3 regions of the Shinella sp. HZN7 genome follow, and region 2 is predicted to be linked to each of the others. Evidence: riboswitches for the same ligand, from Rfam matches in the RefSeq annotation. Region 2 holds a riboswitch; each other region holds the start of a gene.

Region 1 (5,416 bases), 670 kb from region 2:
CTCTATACCGCCAATCCCGAGCAGGTGATCATGCCGATGGTGGAGAGCATCTGGCTCCAGCTCGGCCCCTTCCTCGGTATCGCCATGGAGCATGTCGCCCAGCTCTATTTCGTCGATCGCCACCAGGAAGCGATCGCCGCGCTGCGCAAGCGCGACGAGGACGCCGTGGCGTCCGCCATCAAGGCCGATATTTCCGAGGGCATCGGCGGCTTCGAACACGCGGCGATCGAAAACCTGCTGCGGCTGGCGGGACAATGACGCGCCTTGCCTTGGCGCGAGCCCGCATGCATTGATGCGCAAACGAAAATCTCCTGGGGCAGGCTCATGAAGACGGATGTCATCGTTCTCGGCGCGGGCGTGGTCGGCATTTCGACCGCGATCCATCTCCTCCGGCGCGGCAAGTCGGTGGTGCTCGTCGACCGCCGCGGCGCGGCGGAAGAAACCTCCTACGGCAATGCCGGCCTGATCCAGCGCGAGGGCGTCTTCCCCTATGGTTTCCCGCATGATTTCGGCGCGCTCTTCCGCTATGCGCTGAACAACACGATCGACGCGCACTACCACCCCTCGGCGATCCCCGGCATCATTCCGTTCCTTGCCCGCTACTGGTGGCATTCCGGCTTCCGCCAGCACCAGAGCATCGCCCATCTCTATGCGCCGCTCATCGAGAACTCGATTTCCGAACATGCCGACCTCATCGCCGCGTCCGGCGCGGACGACCTCATCCGCAAGGACGGCTGGATGAAGGTTTTCCGCACGGAGAAGGAGCGCGACAAGGCCTATGCGGACGCCGAAAAGCTGTCGGCCAATTTCGGCGTCAACCACCAGAAGCTGACGACGCGGGAGGTGGCCGAGGTCGAGCCGTCCATCCGCGCCGAGCTCACCGGCGGCCTGCGCTGGACCGACCCATGGTCGATCCTCGATCCGCAGAGCCTCCTGAAGCGCTACCTCGCCTATTTCCAGTCGCTCGGCGGCGAACTCAAGTCGGGCGATGCAGCGACCATCGAGCATGTGCTGGAAGGTGAAGGCTGGCGCATCGCCACGCCGGAAGGCCCGCTCGAAGGCAAGGAAGTCGTCGTCGCGCTCGGTCCCTGGGCCGATACGGTGACGCGCAAGCTCGGCTACCGCTTCCCGCTCGCCGTCAAGCGCGGCTATCACATGCATTACGGTGCGGAAGAGGGCGCGACGCTCAACAACTGGGTGCTGGATGCCGAGCGCGGCTATTTCCTCGCGCCCATGCAGCGCGGCATCCGCCTCACCACCGGGGCCGAATTCGCCAAGCGCGACACGCGCAAGACGCCGGTGCAGTTGCGCCGGGCCGAAAAGGTGGCGCGGGAATTCTTCCCGCTCGCCGAACGCCGCGACGAGGAGCCCTGGATGGGCGCCCGCCCCTGCACGCCGGACATGATGCCGATCATCGGCAAGGCTCCGCGCCACGCCGGCCTCTGGTTCGCCTTCGGCCACGCCCATCACGGCATGACGCTCGGCCCGATCACCGGCCGCGTGCTGGCGGAAAAGATGCTGGGCGAGCGGACCGTCATCAATATCGGCCCCTATCGCCCCGAGCGTTTCATCGCGTGACCGAAAAGAGGCAGGCAGGCTTTTTGACAGGTCGGGGCCGGCGCTTTCGCCGGCCTTTTGCTTGCCGCCGCCCTCTTGCGCCCCGCCGCAAGCGGGATTATGCCTTGCCTTGCTCTAACGGGGTGCCCGCGGATTTCGATCCGCTGGCTGAGAGGCGGTTTCGCCAACCCGAAGAACCTGATCCGGCTCGTACCGGCGGAGGGATTAGACGGCACATCCAGCGCCCTACTCCCGTTTTGTGAACAGCAAGGAGGCGCGGATGCGCAAGACACTTTTCTCCACCATCGCGGCGCTCGCCGTTTCCCTCGCCCTTCCCGTGCTGGCGCAGGAAAAGACGCTGACCGTCTACACCTATGAGAGCTTCGTCGCCGAATGGGGTCCCGGCCCGAAGGTCAAGGAAGCCTTCGAGAAAACCTGCGGCTGCACCGTCGAATGGGTCGGCGTTGCCGACGGCGTGGAACTCCTGACGCGCCTGAAGCTCGAAGGCGAGGGCACGAAGGCCGACCTGGTGCTCGGCCTCGACACCAACCTGATCACCGAGGCCAAGGCGACCGGCCTCTTCGAGGCGCACGGCCTTTCGCCGGAAGGCCTGACGGTGCCGGGCGGTTTTTCCGACGACACGTTCCTGCCCTACGACTACGGCCATTTCGCCGTCGTCTATGACAGCGAGACGCTCAAGACCCCGCCGACGAGCCTGAAGGAGCTGGTCGAGGGCGACCCGTCGCAAAAAATCGTCATCGAGGACCCGCGCACCTCGACGCCGGGTCTCGGCCTGCTGCTGTGGGTGAAGTCGGTCTATGGCGACGAGGCGGCCGGGGCCTGGGGCAAGCTGAAGGACCGCGTGCTGACGGTGACACCCGGCTGGTCGGAAGCCTACGGCCTCTTCACCAAGGGCGAGGCGCCGATGGTGCTGTCCTACACGACCTCGCCCGCCTACCACGTCATCGCGGAACAGACCGAGCGCTACAAGGCCGCCGCCTTCTCCGAGGGCCACTACGTGCAGATCGAGGTCGCCGGCCTGACGCGCACCGCCGACGACAAGGATCTTGCCCGCCAGTTCCTCACCTTCATGACCGGCCCGGACTTCCAGTCGATCATCCCGGAGACCAACTGGATGATGCCGGCCGCAAAGACGAAGGATCCGCTGCCTGCAGCCTTCGACGCGCTGGTGAAGCCGGAAAAGACCTTCCTGATGTCGTCGGACGAGGTCGCGGCCAACCGCAAGGCCTGGATCGACGAATGGCTGGCGGCGATGAGCGCCAGGTAACGTGATCTTCGCCCGCACTGAGCGACGGACGCTGCGTGTCGCCGGGGGCCTCGCCCTCGGCACCGTGCTCGCCTTCGTCGGTGCGGCGACGGCCGTGCTTCTCGCTCATGCCGGCCCTGGCGCCGGTGCGCCGCTCCTTGATGCCTATATCGGACGCGTCGCGCGGTTCACGCTGCTGCAGGCGACGCTCTCCACGCTGCTGTCCGTCCTGCTCGCCATTCCCGTCGCCCGGGCGCTCGCCCGGCAGCGGGATTTTCCGGGCCGCGTCTGGATCATCCGGCTGTCCGTCGTGCCGCTCGGCCTGCCGGCGCTGGTCGCCGCGCTCGGCGTCATCGAGATCTGGGGCCGGCAGGGCGTCGTCAACGACCTGCTCGGGCTTGCCGGGCTGCAGAACCCGGTCAGCGTCTACGGGCTTGCCGGCATCCTGATCGCCCACGTCTTCTTCAACCTGCCGCTCGCCGCGCGCTTCCTGCTGGCGGCCCTCGACCGCATTCCGGCGGAATACTGGCTGACCTCCGCCAATCTCGGCATGGGCGGCGGCGCGGTGTTCCGGCTGATCGAATGGCCGGTGATCCGGCGGGTCCTGCCGGGCATCGCCGGCCTCGTCTTCATGCTCTGCACGACGAGCTTCACCATCGTGCTGACGCTCGGCGGCGGGCCGGCCGCGACCACGATCGAGGTGGCGATCTACCAGGCGCTGCGCTTCGATTTCGACCCCCAGCGCGCGGTGCTGCTCGCCTTCCTGCAGATCCTCGTCACGGCAAGCCTGCTCTGGCTGATCTCGCTGTTCGCCCGCCCGCCCGAGGAAGGCATGACGGCGGGCCGCGCCATCCGCCGTTTCGACGGCCGCAGGCGGCGCGTCCCCGACGGCCTCGTCATCCTTCTCTTCACCCTCTTCACCGCCGCCCCGCTCGCCGCCACCCTCGTCTCGGGCCTTTCCGCCGATCTCGGCCGGCTGGCGCTCGATCCGCTGCTGCACCGGGCGCTCCTCACCAGCCTTGCCATTTCCTTCGCCTCAGCCTGCCTCAGCCTCGCGATCGCGCTGCCCATCGTGCTCGTGCCGCGGCTTGCCGAAACGGGCGATGCGGGCATCGCGACGCGGCTGATGGGCCGCGCACTGCCGGCGGTCGGTTCGCTCATCCTGCTCGTGCCGCCGGTCGTCGTCGCCACGGGCTGGTTCCTCGTGCTGAGGACCTTCGGCGAGACCGGGCGCTTCGCCCCTGCCGTCATCACCGTCCTCAATGCGCTGATGGCGCTGCCCTTCGTCGTGCGCGTGCTGGAGCCGGCCTATCGCACCCACCTCTCGCGCACCACCCGGCTCGCGCTCAGCCTCGGCGTCACCGGATTGCATCGCCTGCGATGGATCGACCTGCCGGCCCTGAAGAAGCCGCTGCTCACGGCCTTCGCCTTCGCCATGGCGCTGTCGCTCGGCGATCTCGGCGCCGTCGCCATCTTCGGCGCGGAAGGCTTCATCACCCTGCCCTGGCTGCTTTTCTCCCGCATGGCGAGTTATCGCACGGCGGACGCCGCCGGCATCGCGCTGCTGCTCGGCGTGATATGCCTTCTCCTGACGCTGCCCTCGACCACGGCGGAGCGCCCGACCGAAAGACAAAGCGCCGATGCCTGACCTTGCCATCCGCCTCACCGATGTCATCGTGCGCTTCGAGGAGAAGCGGCTTTCCTTCGACTGCGCCATTCCCACCGGTGCCGCAGTCGCCGTGGCCGGCCCCTCGGGCGCAGGAAAATCGACGCTGTTCAACGTCATCGCCGGCTTCCAGGCGCCGGCTTCGGGCGATGTCCGGCTGCTCGGCGAAGACATGGCGGGGCGCGATCCCGCGGAACGGCCGGTCTCGATCATCTTCCAGGACAACAATCTCTTCGCGCATCTGACGATCGCCGACAATGTCGGCCTCGGCATCGATCCGGCGCTGCGGCTGGATGCGCCGGCACGCCAGCGCGTGTTCACGGCGCTCGCGCGCGTCGGCCTCGGCGGCTACGAGCGGCGCCTGCCGGGCTCGCTTTCCGGCGGCGAGCGGCAGCGCGTGGCGCTCGCCCGCGCCCTGGTGCGGCGCCGACCCATCCTCCTGCTCGACGAGCCCTTCGCCGCGCTCGATCCGGCCATGCGGGCGGAGATGGCGAAACTTCTGGCGGAACTGCGCAGCGAGACGAAGAGCACGATGCTCTTCATCACCCACCAGCCGGAGGACATCCGCCGGCTGGCCGACCGGGTGATGTTCCTTGAGGCGGGCGCGATCCTTCTCGATGAGCCCGTCGGCGATTTCCTCTCGCGTCGGGAACCACCGGCCGTTGCAAAATTCCTCGGTCATTCCGCGCTTTAGCGGCGCGACCGGCGGGGCGTTCCGGCGGCACGCCACAATTTGGACGCCCCCCTGTGTCACCGGAGCCACAAGGGAAGCGTTTGTCGAATCGGGAGTTGCCGGCCAGGTATGGTGCGTCTATCTCATCCATTCGAGGACCCGGTTCGGGCTGTGGGCAAGAGATATGGCGAGAGCATCGCAGGAAGCTGCAATGGTATGCGGACGCGGGGTTTTGAAGCCCCTTGCGGCGTTG
Region 2 (5,416 bases):
TTCTCGCTTTCGAAGACCGGCACGAACCGGTGATGGATCCGACGCATTAACCATGGCACTGCCCGGATTTTCAACGCAAATGGGTAAAAATGCGTTAACGAATGTAAACGGGCCGAAACCGTGCGTGTCATTATGATGACGGCGGGCCAGGACACAGTTTCCGGCGGAACACGCGTTTTGTGAACGGCCCCTGTCCTCGCCGGCCGGTTTCGCGGACAACGGCCGGGCGTTGCGCGAATTGCAGAGCCGCACCTTCCTCACGCCGGCGCATTGACGCGCGGCCGCGAAACCCTATCCTTCCGCCCAATCCCGCGGCGGAAGGATGGACCATGCGGATCGACGGCCAATGCCATTGCGGCTTCGTGACCTACGAGGCCGAGATCGACCCGGAGGCGATCTCCATCTGTCATTGCACGGATTGCCAGCGGCTGACCGGCTCGCCCTATCGCGTCACCGCGAGCGCCTCGCGCGAGGCGGTGCGCCTTACCGGCAACCCGCCGAAACTCTACACGAAGACCGCCGGGAACGGCCGCAAGCGCCTGCAATATTTCTGCCCCGAATGCGGCGCGCCGCTGTTCACGACAGGCACCGCCGAGGACGCCGCGACCTGGGGCATCCGCTGGGGCAGCATCAACCAGCGTGCGGCGCTGAAACCGACGCGCCAGATCTGGTGCCGCTCGGCCCTCGATTGGTTCGGCGAGACGGCGGCGCTTCCCGGCGTCGCGAGGGATTGAGCCATGGCGACGGAGCGCTTCCGGATCGTGCGAACGGGCGTGGAGGGCATCGAGGCGGTCTTCGCCGACAGCCGGCATACATTCGCGCGCCACACCCACGAGACCTACGGCATCGGCCTCATCGAGCGCGGCGCGCAGAAATCGGCGAGCGGGCGCGGTCTGGTGGAGGCGGCGGCCGGCAACACGATCACCGTCAACCCCGGCGAGGTGCATGATGGCGCGCCGCTCGGCGATGCCCCACGCGCCTGGCGCATGCTCTATCTGGAGCCGGCGCTCGTCCGCGGGGCGGCGGAGGATATTTTCGAAGGGCGCCCGCGCGAGGAATTCTACGCGCCGGTGCTGGACGACGGGCGTATCGCAGGCCTGGTTTCCCGGCTGCTCGCCCTGCTTCTTGACGCCGGCGCCGACGCGCTCGGCCGCGAGGAACAGCTTCTCCTGCTGCTCGCCGCCGTGCTGCGCGAAGAGGCGCCGCGGCAGGATGGTCCGGCGGCCATCGGTCGTGCCCGCGACCGGCTCGACGCCGACCCGGCCCTGGCGGTGACGTTGGAGGACCTTGCCGGCGACTGCGGACTCGGCCGTTTCCGGCTGGTGCGCGATTTCGCCCGGCTCACCGGCCTGACGCCGCATGCCTACCTGCTCCAGCGCCGCACCGAGCTTGCCCGCCGGCTGATCGCGGCCGGCACCCCGCTTGCCGAGGCCGCCATCGAAGCCGGCTTTGCCGACCAGAGCCACATGACGCGCAATTTCACCCGCCGCTACGGTTATACGCCCGGCGCCTTTCTCGCCGCGCGCGCCTGAGCGGCGCGTACCCCGCAATTTCGTTCAAGACCCCCGGCGCCCTTCCGGTGTTCCCTGCCGCCTTTCAAACCGCACGGGACCGGACATGACCCTAGAATTCCTCATCACCTCGCTCGTCGTCATCCTCCTGCCGGGCACCGGCGTGATCTATACGCTGGCGCTCGGCATCAGCGGCGGGTTCCGCGCCGCCGTCCTTGCCGCCTTCGGCTGCACGCTCGGCATCGTTCCGCATATCCTCGCCAGCGTGGTCGGCCTTGCCGCCGTGCTGCATGCCAGCGCGCTCGCCTTCGAGGTGCTGCGCTATGTCGGCGTCGCCTATCTCCTGTTCATCGCCTGGAGCCTGCTGAAGGACAGCAATGCGCTGGATGTCGGGCCGGAGCAGGCACCGGCCGGCAATGCGCTGAGGATCGTGCGCAAGGGCATCCTCACCAACATCTTCAACCCGAAGCTCTCGCTGTTCTTCCTCGCCTTCCTGCCGCAGTTCATCCCGGCGAGCGCCTCCGGCGCTGCCACGGGCCAGATGCTCTTCCTCGGCGGCGTCTTCATGGCCCTCACCTTCCTCGTCTTCGTCGGCTATGGGGCGCTTGCCGCCGGCCTGCGCCGGCAGGTGCTGAGCCGGCCGGCGGTCATCGTCTGGATGCAGCGCAGCTTCGCCGCCGCCCTCGGCCTCATGGGCCTCCGGCTCGCGCTCGCCGACCGCTGACCGATCAGTTGCCGGACAGGTGGAAATGATGCAGCGGACCGTGGCCCGAGCCGACGGTCAGCGCATCCGACAGGCGCACGGCACCGGCGATGAAGCGCTTGGCCGCCGCCACGGCATCGGCGAGCGCCTGCCCCTTGCCGAGCTCGGCGGCGATCGCGCTCGACAGCGAGCAGCCGGTGCCATGCGTGTTGCGCGTCAGCACCCGCACGCCCTCGTACCAGTGCATCCGATCGGGCGTCGCGAGCACATCCGGGCTCTCGCTGCCCGGCAGGTGCCCGCCCTTCAGCAGCACCGCCTTCGGCCCGAGGTCGAGCAGCCGCCTTGCCTGGTCCTCCATGCCGGCCCGGTCCACGGCCTCCGCCTCACGAAGGAGGGCGGCCGCCTCCGGCAGGTTCGGCGTGAGCACGCTTGCGCGCGGCAGGAGCTGGCGCGTCAGTGCGGCCACGGCCTCCTGCGCCAGGAGCGAAGCCCCGCCCTTGGCGACCATGACCGGATCGAGCACGATGGGAACCGCGCGATGCGGCGACAGCGCGGCCGCCACCGCTTCGGCGATCTCCGCCGAGGCGATCATGCCGATCTTCACCGCATCCACCCGGATGTCGGCGAAAACCGCGGCGACCTGCGCCGCCACGAAGTCGGGCGGAACCAGATGCACGCCGGAAACGCCCTGCGTGTTCTGCGCCGTCAGGGCCGTCAGCGCCGCCATGCCATAGGTACCGCGCGCGGCGAACGTCTTGAGATCCGCCTGGATGCCGGCGCCGCCCGAGGGGTCGGAGCCCGCGATCGAGAGAATGTTTGCGATTGTGTCGGCCATCTCGCCTCCTTCCCGGCAGGGGCGGCCTCGGGGTGGCGTCGATGCGGCACCCGTTCGACTCCCTCCGCCGGCATGATCCGGTTCAGGTTCAAAGGGTGCTTCTCAGCCCGCCTTGTGACGGACGCCCCTGTCTTGAACGGGTTTTCGCAAATGACGCGGCGCCTGTCACGCCGAAAGTGGCGTCGTGGCGCATTTGCCACCGGCACCATGCATCCTTCTCCCCACCCGTGGCAGGGCAATCGCATATGGAACCGGAAGCGCGCCTCCTGGGCTCGTGGGCGGGTGACCCCGCCCGCTCAGGCCTTGGTGACGTGGTATTCCTTGATCGCGACCATCTTGATCGCTGGATAGCGTTCCGCCTCGTAGCGCAGCGAGAAGGCATCCTGCGCCAGGAAGACCGGGTCGCCGTCGAGGTCGCGGGCGATATCGCCGCGGCGCTGGGTGACGAACTTGTCCAGCTCCGCCGCGCTGTCCGACGAAATCCAGCGGCAGACGGAAAAGCGCGACATTTCGAAGGAGACGGGCAGGCCGTATTCCGCCGAAAGCCGCTCCTTCAACACGTCGAGCTGCAGCGCGCCGACGACGCCGACGATGGCGGGCGAGCCGTCTTCCGGCGAGAAGAGCTGCACGACGCCCTCCTCCGCCATCTGCTGGAGCGCTTCCTTCAGCTTCTTGGCCTTCATCGCATCCTCCAGCCGCACGCGGCGCAGGATTTCCGGCGCGAAGTTCGGCACGCCTTCGAAGACCAGCGCCTCGCCTTCCGTCAGCGTATCGCCGATCCGGAGCGTGCCATGGTTGGGGATGCCCACCACGTCGCCGGCATAGGCCGTATCGGCGAGCTGGCGCTGCGAGGCGAAGAAGAACTGCGGGGCCGAAAGGCCGATCGTCTTGCCCGTGCGGGCAAGGCGCACCTTCATGCCGCGCTCCAGCATGCCGGAGCAGACGCGGGCGAAGGCGATGCGGTCGCGATGGTTCGGGTCCATGTTCGCCTGGATCTTGAAGACGAAGGCTGTCATCCTGTCTTCCGAGGCATGGACCTTGCGCACATCCGCCACCTGGTCGCGCGGCGGCGGCGCGAAGGCGCCGAGCGCGTTGATAAGGTCGCGAACGCCGAAATTCCGGAGCGCCGAGCCGAAGAAGACCGGCGTCATGTGCCCCTCCAGGAAGGCCGCCTGGTCGTAGGGCCGGCAGGCCTCGCGGGCGAGCTCGAGCTCCTCGGTGAAGGCGGCCCGCTCGTTTTCCGGCAGGTTCTTCGCCACCACCGCCGGGTCGTCGATCTTCGTCGGCTGCACCTGCGTGTCCGAGCCGCGGAAGGTGCGGTCGGCCAGGTGATAGGAGCCGCAGAAGGTCTTCGAGCGGCCGACCGGCCAGGTGACCGGGGCGGTGTCGAGCGCCAGCTTCTCCTCCACCTCGTCGAGGATTTCGAACGGGTCGCGGCTTTCGCGGTCCATCTTGTTGACGAAGGTGATGATCGGGATGTCGCGCAGGCGGCAGACCTCGAACAGCTTCAGCGTGCGCGGCTCGATGCCCTTGGCGGCGTCGATGACCATGACGGCCGCATCCACCGCCGTCAGCGTGCGGTAGGTGTCGTCGGCGAAGTCCTCGTGGCCGGGCGTATCGAGAATGTTGAAGACGTTGCCGTCATATTCGAAGGTCATCACCGAGGTGACGACGGAGATGCCGCGTTCACGCTCGATCTTCATCCAGTCCGAGCGGGTCTGGATGCGGTCCTTCTTCGCCTTCACTTCGCCGGCGAGCTGGATGGCGCCGCCGAAAAGCAGCAGCTTTTCCGTGAGAGTCGTCTTACCGGCGTCCGGGTGCGCGATGATCGCAAAGGTGCGGCGGCGGGAGACCGCCTCTGCAAGGGTTTCGGCCATTTTCTGCAATATCCTGTGAGTTGCCGCGGTCTTTACAGGCTCCGCCGGGAAGATGCAATTGACGGGGTGGGACTGCGGCCGGCTTATGGGCGCATGAACGCACATGCCCCCACCCAGCCCACGCTCTGCCTTCTCCGCCTGCCGCATGGCGCGGGCATCGCGCTTCCCGCCTACGAGACCGGCGGCGCCGCCGGCATGGACCTGCGCGCCGCCGTGGCGGAAGATCAGCCGCTGACGCTGCCGCCCGGCCAGCGCGCCCTGGTGCCGACCGGCTTCGTCTTCGAGATCCCGGCCGGCTACGAGGGACAGGTCCGCCCCCGCTCCGGCCTTGCCTTCAAGAACGGCATCACCTGCCTCAACACGCCCGGCACGATCGACAGCGACTATCGCGGCGAGGTGAAGGTGCTGCTCGTCAATCTCGGCGAGGAGCCCTTCGTCATCGAACGTGGCATGCGCATCGCGCAGATGGTGATCGCGCCGGTCACGCAGG
Region 3 (5,416 bases), 1.3 Mb from region 2:
AGCGCGGACAGGAGGTCGGCGAGCGTCGTCGCCGCGACCTCCTGTTCCTCGCCGTTGATGATGAAGGTCATGATGCCCTCCTTTCCGGTCGTGCCTGTTCTGCAAGAAGCCGCCGCGCGACCTCCGCCGCCATGGCGGGGGCCAGCAGGAAGCCGTGGCGATAGAGGCCGTTCACATGGAGCGTGCCATCATGCTCGCTGACGCGCGGCAGGTTGTCGGGATAGGCCGGGCGGATGCCGGCACCGGTTTCCGTGAGCCGCGCCTCGCCAAAGGCCGGGTGCAGCGTGTAGGCGGCGTTCAGCAGCTCCATGAGCGAGCGGGCGGTGATGCCGCCGCCGTCGGCGCTTTCGATCATGGTCGCGCCCACCATGAAGCGGTTCCTTCCGCGCGGCACGACATAGATCGGGTGGCGCGGATGCAGCAGGCGGACGGGGCGGGAGAGGCTGATCTCCGGGGTCTCCACATAGAGCATCTCGCCGCGCACGCCCCTAAGATCCGGCAGACTGCCGATCCGGGCCGCGCCGGTGCAGTCGACCACGCGGTCGTAGCGTGCCGCATCCGGCGTGCCGTCCGCGCCGAAGAGGAAGCGCATGCGCGCCTCCTCGAGCCCGGCGGTGAGGGCCGAGAGCGCCCGTTGCGGATCGAGATGGGCTTCCTGCCGGAAGAACAGGGCCTTGGGGAAGCGGCCGGCGAGATCCGGTTCCAGCGCGGCGATGGCGGCATCGTCCAGCCATTCCCAGCCGCTCGTCCGGCGGGCGAAGCGGTCGAGCTCCCCGGCATCGCGGCCGGCGGCGACGACCAGCGTTCCCCGGCGCCTGACATGGCCGGGCACGGCCGCCTCCCACCAGTCGGCCGCCGAGCGGCCGAGCGTGAGCACGGGCTCCTCCGCGCTTTCCCGCTCGCACCAGGGGGCCAGCATGCCGCCGGCAAAGCCGGAAGCCCCGAGGCCCACCTTTTCGGCGCGCTCGGTGATGGTGACGTCGAAACCGTGGCGATAGAGCTGCCAGGCGACCGTGAGGCCGGCAACGCCGGCCCCCTTGACGAGGACGCGCATGGTCATTCTCCGGCCGGGACGCCGGCAAGCGGCATGTAGAGGTCGCCGCCGTCGCGATATTTCGCCGCCATGGCCTCCAGCCCCTCCTTCTGCGCCTCGGCGCGGATGTCGTGCGAGATGCGCATGGAGCAGAATTTCGGGCCGCACATGGAGCAGAAATGCGCCACCTTGTGCGCCTCCTTCGGCAGCGTCTCGTCATGGAAGGCGCGGGCGGTTTCCGGGTCGAGCGAGAGGTTGAACTGGTCCTCCCAGCGGAACTCGAAGCGGGCGCGAGACAGCGCGTCGTCGCGGATCTTCGCTGCCGGATGGCCCTTGGCGAGGTCGGCGGCGTGGGCGGCGATCTTGTAGGTGATGACGCCGACCTTCACGTCGTCGCGGTCGGGCAGGCCGAGATGTTCCTTCGGCGTGACGTAGCAGAGCATGGCCGTGCCGAACCAGCCGATCATCGCCGCGCCGATGCCCGAGGTGATGTGGTCGTAGCCGGGGGCGATGTCGGTCGTCAGCGGCCCGAGCGTGTAGAACGGCGCCTCGCCGCAGGTCTTCAGCTGCTTGTCCATGTTCTCCTTGATCTTGTGCATCGGCACATGGCCGGGGCCTTCGATCATGACCTGGCAGTCCTTTGCCCAGGCGATCTGCGTCAGCTCGCCGAGCGTTTCGAGTTCGGCGAACTGCGCGGCGTCGTTGGCGTCGGCGATCGAGCCGGGGCGCAGCCCGTCGCCCAGCGAGAAGGAGACGTCATAGGCGCGGCAGATGTCGCAGATCTCCTCGAAATGCTCGTAGAGGAAGCTTTCCCGGTGGTGATGGAGACACCACTTGGCCATGATCGAGCCGCCGCGCGAGACGATGCCGGTGACGCGGCCCACGGTGAGCGGGATATAGGCGAGCCGCACGCCGGCATGGATGGTGAAATAGTCGACGCCCTGTTCGGCCTGCTCGATCAGCGTGTCGCGGAAGACCTCCCAGGTGAGGTCCTCGGCAATGCCGTTGACCTTCTCCAGCGCCTGGTAGAGCGGCACGGTGCCGATCGGGACCGGCGCATTGCGGATGATCCATTCGCGGATGTTGTGGATGTTGCGGCCGGTGGAGAGGTCCATGACCGTATCGCCGCCCCAGCGGATCGCCCAGACCATCTTCTCGACCTCTTCCGCCATGGAGGAGGTGACGGCGGAATTGCCGATATTGGCGTTGATCTTCACCAGGAAGTTCCGGCCGATGATCATCGGCTCGGCTTCCGGATGGTTGATGTTGGCCGGGATGATGGCCCGGCCGCTCGCGACTTCCTGGCGAACGAATTCCGGCGTCACGAAATCCGGGATATGGGCGCCGAAGCTCTCGCCGTCGCGGATGAGCGCCTCTTTGGCGGCCTTGCGGCCGAGGTTCTCGCGGATGGCGATGAATTCCATTTCCGGCGTGATGATGCCGGCGCGGGCATAGGCGAGCTGTGTCACCGCCTTGCCGTCCTTCGCTCGGCGCGGCCGGTTGCGCACGGGAAATTCCGGCGTCAGCCGTTCGCCGGTGGCAAAGCCGTTGTCTTCCGGGCGGATGTGGCGGCCTTCATAGTCCTCGGTGTCGCCGCGCGCTGCGACCCAGGCCTCGCGCAGCCGCGGCAGGCCGCTCTCGATCGAGACGACATGGGCGGGGTCGGTATAGGGGCCGGAGGCGTCGTAGACGATGACCGGCGGTTCGCCGGAGGTCGGGTGCAGCGCGATCTCGCGCATCGGCACGCGGATCTCCGGGTGCTGCTCGCCGGCTATGTGGACCTTTCGCGAGGCGGGCAGGGCCCCCGTCGTGACGGTGGGGGTGAGCTTCTGGGCGGCAATGTTCATCGTGAGGCTCCAAGTTTGCGGTTGGAGACCCAGTCCTAGAGCCGGAATGATGGAAGGACGCGTAGGCGGAATCCGGGTTGCGGATTTCGGGTTCTACAGCGCTTGCACCGTCCCTACGCCAGTATGAACTGGATCAGGTTCAACGGGTCACTGCGCTGCGAATGCCAGCAGTATCTCAGCCCCTTGTCGGGACCCCCCTGGTGAATGCCCTAAGCAAAGACGCTGCCGGCCGATTTGTCAACGGGGTAAAATAAGTAAGTGAGTACTTACGAATTGGTGCGCCACTCTGGCCCCTCGTCAGGGGGAGGCCTTGCCTCAAAGAATGCTGCTCGTTTCCTGGCGGCACCCTCTCCTCCGTCATGCTCGGGCTTGACCCGAGCATCCACAGGCTGCGGGTGAGACGTAGCTCCTCGGCTCAAGGCCGAGGATGACGCCGGAGGGTGTGGGGCGGGACAGAGTCAACAGGGAACGGCGGGGCCTTGCCAGCCGTTCCCTTTGAAATCCCTTGCGAGGACTACTCGCGTTCGCCCGTGAAGTTCAGCAGAAGCTGGAAGATGTTGACGAAGTTCAGGTACAGCGAAAGCGCACCGAACACGGCCATCTTCTGCTGCGATTCCTGGTCGATGTTCTCGGCATACTGTTCCTTGATGTTCTGCGTGTCCCAGGCGGTGAGACCGACGAAGACGGCGATGCCGATCACGGAAATGGCGAACTGCAGCGCGGTCGAACCGAGGAAGATGTTGACGATCGAGGCGATGATGACGCCGATCAGGCCCATGATCAGGAACGAGCCGAACTTCGACAGGTCACGCTTCGTCACATAGCCGTAGAGGCTCGTCGTGCCGAACATGGTGGCGGCAATGAAGAAGGTGCGGGCGATGCTCGTGCCGGTGAAGACGAGGAACACCGAGGCGAGCGACAGGCCCATGACGGCGCAGAAGGCCCAGAAGGTCATCTGCGCGGCGCTGGCCGACATCGTCTGGATCTTGAACGAGAAGAAGAAGACGAAGGCGAGCGGCGCCAGCATCACCACCCACTTCAGCGGCGAGGAGAAGATCGGCACGTAGAGGGCCGGTGTCGAGCCGACGATGAAGGCGACGAGGCCGGTGATGACGAGGCCCGCGCCCATGTAGTTGTAGACGCGCAGCATGTGCTGGCGCAGGCCCTCGTCGAAGAGGGCGGCCGACTGCGCCTGCGCGCCGTAGCCAAATCGCTGTTGTACTGGGTCCATCGAATGTCTCCTTCGGTTTGGAAGCGGTTGATCAGTAGAGCGTGCGCGAGAGATCGCGCGCGGTTTCAGCCAGGTCGTCGGCCTTGCGGCTTTCCGACACCAGCGCATAGGCGACGTCGCCGATCTGCCAATAGGCAGCCCGGGCATTGTCGGCGTGGAAGAGCAGGACATGCTGCACGGCGAACGAGCCCGGGCGTACCGCGAACAGCGACAGGCGCTCGTCCTTGCGCGGTTCCAGCACCAGCTCGACGCTCGGGCCGTAGGCGGAGGGGAAGACCTGCGTGTCGATCACGCCCCAGCCCTTCGGCAGGTCCGGCAGCACGATCGCGGTTGCCGAGCGGATCTCGGCCGGATCGAAGGTCTCGGTCTCCGGCTGGGAGGCCATCGTGTCGCGCAGCAGCGTCGTCTTGTGCGCGCGCACGGCCTCTTCCACGAAGGCGGGCGGCGGCGTGGAGGCCACGACCTCGGTGGCGCCGAAGGGGCCGAGCACGGCATGGGCCGTCCAGCCGGCGCCGACGAACAGGGCGATGGCTGCGGCGCGGCGGAAGACGGAGAAGATGCGGCGGCGCGACAGCGAGCGTTCGAGGAGCCGCGCGGCCTCGCGCGTTTCCTGCCGGATCACCGTGCGATGGTCGGCGAGCGCCAGGCGAAGCTCGTCGCGCACGCGCAGGTCCTTCATGACCTGCGCCGCGACCTCCGGCCGTTCCGAAAGATAGGCCTCCACCTCGATGCGCCGGCCGACGGCGAGCTGCTCGTCGACATAGGCGTTGAGGTCGGTTTCGAGAATGGGATCATTGCTTGTCATCGCCAGTGCCTCCGACGAGCCTGAGATGTGTGACGGGAGCGGTCGCGCCGCTCTGTTCGAAGGCGCGCAGCCGCTGGCGGGCGCGGGCGACGCGCGACATCAGCGTGCCGACCGGAATGCCCAGCGTTTCGGCCGCCTCCTGGTAGGAAAGCTCCTCGATCGCGACGAGGTGCAGGGCCTCGCGCTGGTCTTCCGGCAGGGCGAAGAAGGCGTTGCGCAGCTGCGTCAGGCGCACCGAATGGTCCTGGTTCGCCGGGACGGACGCCTCTGCCAGCTCCGCCGCGGCGTCGTGGCGGCGTTCCTGCGAGCGGCGCTGGCGCAGGCGGTCGACATGCGCATTGTGCAGGATCGACATCAGCCAGTTGCGCACGCTGGCGCCGGTGCGGAAGGTCGATTGCCGCTCATATGCCTTGACCAGCGCATCGTGAACGAGGTCCTCGGCCTCGTCCGGATTGCGCACGAGCGAGAGCGCGTAGCGCCTGAGCGCCGCGAGCTGTCCG

The links. A riboswitch is a leader RNA that binds a small molecule or an ion and turns the genes downstream of it on or off. The one in region 2 is predicted to bind thiamine pyrophosphate.
Region 1: linked by a shared signal. The riboswitch ahead of thiB (thiamine ABC transporter substrate binding subunit) and the one ahead of thiD (bifunctional hydroxymethylpyrimidine kinase/phosphomethylpyrimidine kinase) in region 2 are both predicted to bind thiamine pyrophosphate.
Region 3: linked by a shared signal. The riboswitch ahead of thiC (phosphomethylpyrimidine synthase ThiC) and the one ahead of thiD (bifunctional hydroxymethylpyrimidine kinase/phosphomethylpyrimidine kinase) in region 2 are both predicted to bind thiamine pyrophosphate.

What each region holds. Positions count from the first base shown of each region.
Region 1 covers NZ_CP015736.1:3,986,999-3,992,414, forward strand. The annotation lists gene shn_RS19220 (GntR family transcriptional regulator) at 1-258, shown strand, start outside; gene shn_RS19225 (FAD-binding oxidoreductase) at 325-1,578, shown strand; TPP riboswitch at 1,687-1,799, shown strand; gene thiB (thiamine ABC transporter substrate binding subunit) at 1,838-2,845, shown strand; gene thiP (thiamine/thiamine pyrophosphate ABC transporter permease) at 2,850-4,472, shown strand; gene thiQ (thiamine ABC transporter ATP-binding protein) at 4,465-5,184, shown strand; gene shn_RS19245 (M48 family metalloprotease) at 5,375-5,416, shown strand, end outside.
Region 2 covers NZ_CP015736.1:4,660,278-4,665,693, reverse strand. The annotation lists gene shn_RS22345 (GFA family protein) at 330-734, shown strand; gene shn_RS22340 (AraC family transcriptional regulator) at 738-1,532, shown strand; gene shn_RS22335 (LysE family translocator) at 1,618-2,235, shown strand; gene thiD (bifunctional hydroxymethylpyrimidine kinase/phosphomethylpyrimidine kinase) at 2,240-3,049, opposite strand; TPP riboswitch at 3,092-3,188, opposite strand; gene shn_RS22325 (peptide chain release factor 3) at 3,346-4,926, opposite strand; gene dut (dUTP diphosphatase) at 5,020-5,416, shown strand, end outside.
Region 3 covers NZ_CP015736.1:3,364,966-3,370,381, reverse strand. The annotation lists gene thiS (sulfur carrier protein ThiS) at 1-71, opposite strand, end outside; gene thiO (glycine oxidase ThiO) at 68-1,054, opposite strand; gene thiC (phosphomethylpyrimidine synthase ThiC) at 1,057-2,880, opposite strand; TPP riboswitch at 2,973-3,089, opposite strand; gene shn_RS16225 (Bax inhibitor-1/YccA family protein) at 3,395-4,111, opposite strand; gene shn_RS16220 (anti-sigma factor) at 4,143-4,916, opposite strand; gene shn_RS16215 (sigma-70 family RNA polymerase sigma factor) at 4,903-5,416, opposite strand, start outside.